DNA from 2 places in the Micromonospora psammae genome. Region 2 is predicted to be linked to the other one. Evidence: riboswitches for the same ligand, from Rfam matches in the RefSeq annotation. Region 2 holds a riboswitch; the other holds the start of a gene.

The links. A riboswitch is a leader RNA that binds a small molecule or an ion and turns the genes downstream of it on or off. The one in region 2 is predicted to bind cobalamin.
Region 1: linked by a shared signal. The riboswitch ahead of V6U79_RS09825 (hypothetical protein) and the one ahead of bluB (5,6-dimethylbenzimidazole synthase) in region 2 are both predicted to bind cobalamin.

What each region holds. Positions count from the first base shown of each region.
Region 1 is NZ_JBAKHM010000004.1:287,811-291,994, reverse strand. It holds gene cobN (cobaltochelatase subunit CobN) at 1-2,066, opposite strand, end outside; gene V6U79_RS09825 (hypothetical protein) at 2,207-2,431, opposite strand; cobalamin riboswitch at 2,478-2,607, opposite strand; gene V6U79_RS09820 (MBL fold metallo-hydrolase) at 2,938-3,642, shown strand; gene V6U79_RS09815 (hypothetical protein) at 3,677-4,012, opposite strand; gene V6U79_RS09810 (aldo/keto reductase) at 4,102-4,184, opposite strand, start outside.
Region 2 is NZ_JBAKHM010000003.1:350,884-355,067, reverse strand. It holds gene V6U79_RS07870 (dihydrolipoyl dehydrogenase family protein) at 1-56, shown strand, start outside; gene V6U79_RS07865 (crotonase/enoyl-CoA hydratase family protein) at 66-821, opposite strand; gene V6U79_RS07860 (hypothetical protein) at 880-1,350, opposite strand; cobalamin riboswitch at 1,474-1,673, shown strand; gene bluB (5,6-dimethylbenzimidazole synthase) at 1,709-2,335, shown strand; gene V6U79_RS07850 (Rieske (2Fe-2S) protein) at 2,558-3,397, shown strand; gene V6U79_RS07845 (LysM peptidoglycan-binding domain-containing protein) at 3,557-4,184, opposite strand, start outside.

The DNA.
Region 1 (4,184 bases), on a different contig from region 2:
ACCCGGGCGCCGCCCCAGACCTGCGGGGCGCGCAGCACGGCGAGCACCAGGTTGACCCGGGCCGGCCCGCTGGGCGCCTCGGCGAGGATGTGCAGCCCGTCGCGGATCTGCACGTCCTTGACCTCGCAGAGGTAGCCGTCGAGGTGGAGCACGAAGTCGTCGAAGTCGTCGGCGGCGGGCATGTCCTCGGTGTGCAGGTCGTGGTGCAGCTCGGCGGCGCGGACCAGCGCCCAGATCTGCGTCTGCACGGTCGGCACCTTGGCCGGGTCGAGGGCCTGCACGGTGGCGTACTCGTCGAGCAGCTGCTCCAGCCGGGCCAGGTCGCCGTAGGTCTCGGCGCGGGCCATCGGCGGCACCAGGTGGTCGACGACGACGGCGTGGGCGCGGCGCTTGGCCTGGGTGCCCTCGCCGGGGTCGTTGACGATGAACGGGTAGACCAGCGGGAGATCACCGAGGACCGCGTCGGGGGCGCAGTCGGCGGCCAGCCCGAGCCCCTTGCCGGGCAGCCATTCCAGGGTGCCGTGCTTGCCCAGGTGCACCACCGCGTCCGCGCCGAAGCCGCCGTCGGCCACCGGCTCGGCGAGCCACCGGTACGCGGCGAGGTAGTGGTGGCTGGGTGGCAGGTCGGGGTCGTGGTAGATCGCGATGGGGTTCTCCCCGAAACCGCGCGGCGGCTGGATCAGCAGCACCACGTTGCCGAAGCGCAGCCCGGCGAGGACGACGTCGCCGCCGTCGGTGTAGAGCTGGCCGGGCGGCTCGCCCCAGTGCGCCAGCATCCGTTCCCGCAGCGGCGTCGGCACCCGGGCGAACCAGCGTCGGTAGGTCTGGCCGGGCAGGCGCGCCTCGGCGGCGGCGAGCTGTTCGGGGGTGAGCCACTCGACGTCGTGCCCGCCGGCGGCGATCAGGGCGTGGATCAGCGCGTCGCCGTCGGTGGGCACCGGGCCGTCGCCCAGGTCCCATCCGGCGTCGGCGAGGGCGGCGAGCAGGCGCACCGCCGAGGCGGGGGTGTCCAGGCCGACCGCGTTGCCGACCCGGGAGTGCTTCGTCGGGTAGGAGCTGAGCACCACCGCGAGCCGCTTCTCGGCGTTCGGCACGTGCCGCAGCCGGGCCTGCCGGACGGCGATGCCGGCCACCCGGGCGGCCCGCTCCGGGTCGGCGACGTAGCCGGAGAGGCCGTCGGCGTCGATCCGCTTGAACGAGAACGGCACGGTGACGATCCGGCCGTCGAACTCGGGGATGGCCACCTGCATCGCGGCGTCCAACGGGGAGAGCCCGGCGTCGCTGCCCGCCCACTGCTCCCGGGTGCTGGTCAGGCAGAGCGCCTGGATGACGGGCACGTCCAGGGCGGCCAGCGCGCCGACGTCCCAGGCGTCCTCGTCGCCCCCGCCGGAGGCGTCGGCGGCGACGGCGCCACCGGCGGCGAGGACGGTCACCACCAGGGCGTCGCAGCGGGCGAAGAGGGCGAGCGGCCCGTCACCGGGGGCGAGCCCGCGCAGCGAGCCGCAGAAGATGGGCAGCGGGTCGCCGCCGGCGGCGGTCACCGCCTCGGCGAGGGTGTCGACGAAGCCGGTGTTCCCGGCCAGCGCGTGCGCCCGGTAGAAGACGATCCCGACCGTGGGGCGGCCGGTCTCCGTCGGGTGGTCGCCGTGGATCCCGTACGCCGGGGTGGGTGTGGGCGGCGCGAAGCCCTCGCCGGTGAGCAGCACCGTGTCGGAGAGGAACCGGGCCAGCTCGGCGAGGTTCTCCGGGCCACCCTCGACCAGGTAGCGCAGCGCCTCGGTGACCACCCCGGAGGCCACCGTGGAGGCCGCCATCAGCTCCGCGTCGGGCACCGCCTCGCCGCCCAGCACGACCGTGGGCACGCCGGAGGCGAGCACCGCGGCGAGGCCGTCGGGCCACGCCTGGCGGCCTCCGAGCAGGCGTACGACGGCGAGGTCGACGCCGTCGAGCAGCGCCGGCACGGCGTCCACGCCGACCCGGGCGGGGTTGGCCAGCCGGTAGTCGGCGGCGCTGGCGCGGGCGGCGAGCAGGTCGGTGTCGGCGGTGGACAGCAACAGGATGCGCACTAAAGGCTCCGGAGAGTGACACCCGGGTCGCCGCGAGGGCGGCCGGGCGATGCGGGGTGGGCGCGGTTCAGCGGGTACGACGAGTCGCCGACCGGGTCACCGGCGGGCGGCCGGCGGGCGCGGGCGGCGCGGTGCGGGACTCAGCGGTGAACGGCGAGGCGAGCGGCGCGGCGGCCGGAGGGGGCGGCGCGGCGGCCGACCTCGGGCGCGACGGCGCGACCGGGCGCCGGCACGGCGGTGCGACCGGTGGTCGGCACGGCGGTGCGACCGGTGGTCGGTGCGGCGGGGTGACCGACCATGGGCGCGCTGCCCTGCTCGGTGCGGATGCGACGGATCTCGTCGACGGTGGAGACGCTGCGCGTCATCGGGTCCTCCTCGGGTGTCCACGCCCTGGGGTAGCTCCGACGGCCGAAGTATCCTGGCTCCCGGATCGACGCTCACCCCCGGCCTTCCAACCGCAGACACACGGCCGTGACTCACGAGGGGGGATCGCTCCCCGGTGACAGTGGCGGGACCGCGCCGGAATCGCACCGGCTTCCTTCACTGCCGTCAGGCCGCGAATGCTGCCACACCTCTCGGCGCGCGGTCAACGCCGGCCCGGGCCCCGCCCCGGGTCGGCATCGATCGGGCACCACCGATCGGTGACGGCGGTTCGACCAGTTCGGACAATGTCCGTACTCGATGCGCACCCTCCATTGCCCTGCTGCCGCCAAGGCGACACTGGGAGCGCTCCACCGTTGCCTCCGGGGCGGCAGAGCAGAGGGGCCGACGCCGCAGGTGGGGCAGCCGTTGGGCGGGTCGAGCGCCTACGATCGGCCGACGAGGAGCCAACGTCGACCGACGATCGGTAGGAATCGGGGGCACCACCGAGATGACCTTCCACCAGCTCGCCGGCCGGGTCTGGATCTTCCCGGGTGACCCGGAGCCCGACAACGTGCAGCCGGCCGTGGCGTTGATCACCGACGAGCGGGGCAGCGTGCTGGTCGACGCGGGCCACAGCCCGGGGCACGCCCGGGAAATCCGGGCCGCCCTCACGATCTCCGGGCTGCCCGAACCGCGCTGGCTGGTCTACACCCACCACCACTGGGACCACGTCTGGGGCGCCTGTGCCTGGCCGGGAGTGGAGATCGTCGGGCACGTCGCCGGGGAGCGGCTGCTGCGGGACGAGGCGGCCCGCCCGTGGAGCCACCGCTACCTGCGCGAGCAGGTCCGCGCGAACCCGCGGCTCGGACCCAGCTTCCGGGCCCGCGCCCTGGCGATGGACTCCTGGGACGACTTCACTGTGCTGCCGCCGACCCGGACCTTCACCGACGAACTGACGCTGCCCACCGGTGTCCGACTGCGGCACGTGGGCGGCGGGCACGCCCCCGACTCCACCGTGGTGCTGGTGCCGGACTCGGCGGTGATGCTGCTCGGCGACTGCTTCTACCCGCCACCGGCGCACCTGCGCGGGCCCGGCGACGCCCCCGACCTGGCGCTGGTCCGCCGGCTGCTCGGCCCCGACCACCACTGGTACGTCGCGAGCCACACCGACCCGATGACCCTCGACGAGGCCCGCGCCGCAGTCGCGGCCTGAGGGGCCGGGGGCCGCGCCGCCGGCCGCGTCCCGGTCAGCGCAGCCGGCGTTCCGGGTGGGCCCGGTTCCACTCCCGCATCCGCTGCGGGTAGCCGGTCTTCATGGCCTCGTAGAGCGGCACCGCGTGCCGGCGCGCCAGCTTCCCGGCCACCTGCGGCGAGCCGGTCCGGCGGCGGATCCACTCCCCGTCGTGGGCGATCGCCACCACGGTGGTGTCGGTGGCGGTGGTCTCAGGCTCGAGATAGAACTCGACGCCCTGCCGGCTGGTCACGAAGTGTTCCAACGCGGCCAGGTCGTCGCGGGTCGCCTCCCGGTCGAGCTTGGTCGGGGTCGGGTCGGCGGTCCGGGACCGCCGGCTGAACCAGGCCATCTGCGCACTCCCTCTCCTCCGCGTGCCCTCCAGTGCACCACCCGTTCCTGGCAACGGACTGCGAGGCGGGTGAGCGCCACCTGACCGGGTCAGCCGAGCGCGGCCAGCTCCCCGGCGGTGAGCCGCAGCGCGCCGGCCGCCACGTTCTGGGCCACGTGCTCCGGGTCGCCGG
Region 2 (4,184 bases):
ACGCGTACCCGACCTTCCACCGGGCCATCGAGGACGCCCTGCGCAACCTGCGCTGACGCCCCCGCTCAGCTGCCGTGGCGGCCGGCGCCGGCCGCGAACCGGGCCGCGCCGGCCGCCGCGTCCGCCGCCAGGGAGTCCATCCCGTACGCCAGCTCGGTCGCGAGCGCCTCCGGCTCGGTGCGGCCGGCGGCCGCCAGGACCGAGGCGCGGTCGTTGCGCAGGCAGGTCTGCGGGTGCCCGGCGATCTCGGCGGCCAGCCGCTCGGCCGCCGTCCGGGCCTCACCCGGCGGGACCAGCCGGTTGACCAGACCCATCGCGTACGCCTCCTCGGCGGGCACCGGACGGCCGGTGAGGATCAGGTCCATCGCCCGGCTCTGCCCGATCAGCCGGGGCAGGCGCACCGTCCCGCCGTCGATCAGCGGTACGCCCCAGCGCCGGCAGAACACCCCGAACGTCGCGTCGGTCTCGGCGACCCGCAGGTCGCACCAGAGCGCCAACTCCAGGCCGCCGGCCACGGCGTACCCGGAGATCGCGGCGATGACCGGCTTGGAGAGCGTCATCCGGGTGGGGCCCATCGGGCCGTCGCCGTCCGGTTCGACGCGGTTGCCGCTGGCGGTGCCGATCGCCTTGAGGTCGGCGCCGGAGCAGAACGTCCCGCCGGCGCCCCAGAGCACGGCGACCGCGGCGTCCGGGTCCGCGTCGAAGGCGCGGAACGCGTCGGCGAGGGCCCGCGCGGTCGGTCCGTCGACGGCGTTGCGCGACGCCGCCCGGTCGAGGATGACCGTGGTCACCGGTCCGTCGTGCGCGACGTGTACGGCCATCGGGACAGCATGCCCTCCGGCGGCGCCGGCACGCCAGGGGCGGCCGGCGCCGTCCGGGTCACCGGCCGCAGGCGGTGTCCAGTGCCTTCAGGGTCGGGTCCAGGTCCGGGGCCTCCACCTTGGTGGCGTCCGGGCCGGTCAGTCGCTTCTCGATCGCGCCGGCCAGGTTCTCCACCGCCGCGCGCAGCTGCGGGTCGGCGGCCCGGGCGGCCTCCTTGCGCAGCCCTTCCGCCATCTCGGTGTAGTGGGCGCGGACCTTGGCGCCGGCCTCCTTGGCGCTGACCGGCTTGTCGATGGCCGCGATGGCGTCGTCCGCCATCCCGACGAAGTGCTCCTTGGACACCGCGAGCGCGGCGTCGCAGACCTGCTTGCTGTTCGCGGCGACGTCGACCGTGGGGCTGGGCGCGGTGCTCGCCGACGACGCGGCGGCAGCGGGCTTCTTCTCCTCCGTCTGCTGGCAGCCGGCCACGACGCCGGCGGCGACGACCAGCGTCAGGACGGTACGGACGACGCGGGCATGGTTGTTCATGGTGGTTCCCCCGTTTGGTGTGCGACCCCGGCGGTCGGATCGGCCTCGGGGTCTCGCCACTGTAGGGGGTGGTGGCCCCGGTGCGCATGCCCGTTCCGCCGTGCCGGGCCGCTAGCATCGCCGATGGCAATGATCATGCGAGGTGCCCCGCGTGCGCGGGGAGAATCGGGAAGCCGGTGCGAATCCGGCACGGGCCCGCCGCGGTGACCGGGGAGCCACCGTCCACGCGCGAGAAGGCGCAGCCACTGGCCGTACGGCTGGGAAGGCGGACGGCCAGGCGTCGATCCGGGAGTCCGAAGACCGGCCTCGCGTCGACCGCCCACCCCGCCGGGAGTGGGCCGAGCAGCGGGAGCCTGCCATGGACCTGTACACCGCCATCCACCGTCGCCGGGACGTCCGGGCGCAGTTCACCGGGGAACCGGTGCCGGACGAGACCCTGCACCGCGTCCTCGACGCCGCGCACGCCGCGCCCAGCGTCGGCTACTCCCAGCCGTGGGACTTCATCCTGGTCCGGAACGCGGAGCTCCGCCGCCGCTTCCACGCGCACGTGCGGGACGAGCGGGACGTCTTCGCCGCCACCCTCTCCGGTGAGGCCGCCGACCGCTTCGCCCGCATCAAGATCGACGGGGTGCTGGAGTCGACCCTGTCGATCGTGGTGACCTACGACCCGACCCGGGGCGGCCCGGCCGTGCTCGGTCGGCACGCCATCGCCGACGCCGGCCTCTACTCGGTCTGCCTGGCCATCCAGAACCTCTGGCTCGCCGCCACCGCCGAGGGGCTCGGCGTCGGCTGGGTCTCCTTCTACCGGGAGCCGTTCCTGGCCGGGCTGCTCGGCATTCCTCCGGGCATCCGGCCGGTGGCCTGGCTCTGCGTCGGCCCGGTGACGCACCTGGAGGAGGTGCCGGACCTGGCCCGGCACGGCTGGCGGCAGAAGCGCCCGCTCGCCGAGGCCCTGCACACGGACCGGTGGACCGCCGACCGCTGAACCAAGCCCCACCCGCCCGCATCGGTCACCCGGTCGTCAGGCCGGGGAGTGCGCTCGCGTCCGCGGAGTGCTCGCCGCGTACCCAGGAGCGGACCGGTCACCGTCCACACCCGCCAGCCGGAGGTCCCGGGTGGGGCTGATGTCCACCGGGCGGCGGAATTCGTCCCCGCCGCCCGGTTTGCGACCGCGCCTGCCGGGAAGTCGGGGAACGTGCGAGCGCTGATGAACAGGATCGAGCAGAACGCGGCGTTGGACCCGGCCGGATACCGGCTCCAACGCGTCGTCCAGTCGACGCTGCGCGGGCAGCGGGTCCGCGACCTGCTGCACGGGGTCTGGCTGGGCCATCCGCTGCACCCGGCGATGGTGCAGGTGCCGGTGGGCGCGTGGATCAGCGCCGCCGTGCTCGATCTGCTTCCCGGCCAGCGGCGGGCGGCGACCACCCTGGTCGGCCTCGGGACGGTGAGCGCCCTCCCGGCCGCCGTCGCCGGGCTGAACGACTGGGCCGCCCTGGCCCGGGACCAGCGCCGGGTGGGGCTGGTGCACGCCGCCTCCAACTCGGTTGCGCTGGTGTTCTACGCCGGCTCGCTCGCCGCCCGGCTGCGCGGCCGGCACGGCATGGGGCGGGCGCTGGCGTACCTGGGGTTGAGCGCCGCCAGCGCCGGGGCGTACATCGGCGGGCACCTGGCGTACAAGCAGGGTGCGCAGGTCAGCCAGAGCATCTCCGAGCTGCACCGGATGCCCGACGAGTGGAAGGCGATCGCCGACCTGGCGACGCTGCCGCAGCGCGAGCTGGTCACCCGCGAGGTCGACGACGTCTCGGTGATCCTCTACCGGCACGGCGACGAGGTCACCGTGATGCTGGAGCGCTGCCCGCACCAGAGCGGCCCGCTCGGTGAGGGCGAGGTCCAGGAGATCGACGGGCACGCGTGCGTGGTCTGCCCGTGGCACGGCTCCGCGTTCCGCCTCAACGGCGGCGAGGTCGTGCACGGTCCGTCCGCCAACGACCAGCAGATCCTGCCCACCCGCGTGGTCGACGGGGTGCTCCAGACCAAGCTGCCCTGACCGCCCACCCCTCGCCGCCGGGCCGCCTGGCCGCGGCCGGGCGGGGCCGGGTTCGCGCTCGCACGCGCACCAAGATCACGCTCGAACCGGGAAAGAGTGGCCTCCCACCACGGTGGAGGCCACTCTTTCCTGGAAACAGCGGGACCGGGGGTGCCCCGGTCAGTCGCGGCGGTGGCGGCCCGTGACCAGTGCGCGGGCGGCGGTGACCCGGGCCGGGCGGCGCCGCAGCCCGAGCACCGCGCCGATCTGCGCCCCGACGATGCTGGCGACGGCGAGCACGGCCGAGACGGCCAGCGGCCGGTTCATCCCGTCCTCGCCGCCGGCCCGGGCGGCCCCGGCGCTCATCGCCGGGGACTGACCCGCCGGTCGTTCCACCTGCGGCTTCACCGTCTGCGGCGCGGGCTGCTGCCCGACGTCAGCCGGCCCGGCCTTTCCGGGGGTGGACGGACCCGCCTTCCCGGGCGTCGCCGGGCCGGCCGGCGCCTTGCCCGGCGTGGTCGGGGTGACCGTCCGGGGGTGCGGGGACGGCTTGCGAGGCGTCTCGGGCCGGATCACCAGCCGGCCGGCGGCGTGCTCCCGGGCGCCACCGTCCCGCGCCTGCGGGGGCAGCTTCAGCAGCTGACCGGGACGGATCTCGTCGGCGTCACGCAGCCGGTTCAGCTTCGCCACGTCCCGGTAGCGGTCGAAGTCGTCGAGGTACCGCTCCGCCACCTCGCCCAGGTGGTCGCCCTTGGCGACCCGGTAGACCGGGGGCGCGGCCGTCGGCTGCGGCCGGCCCGTCCCGGCG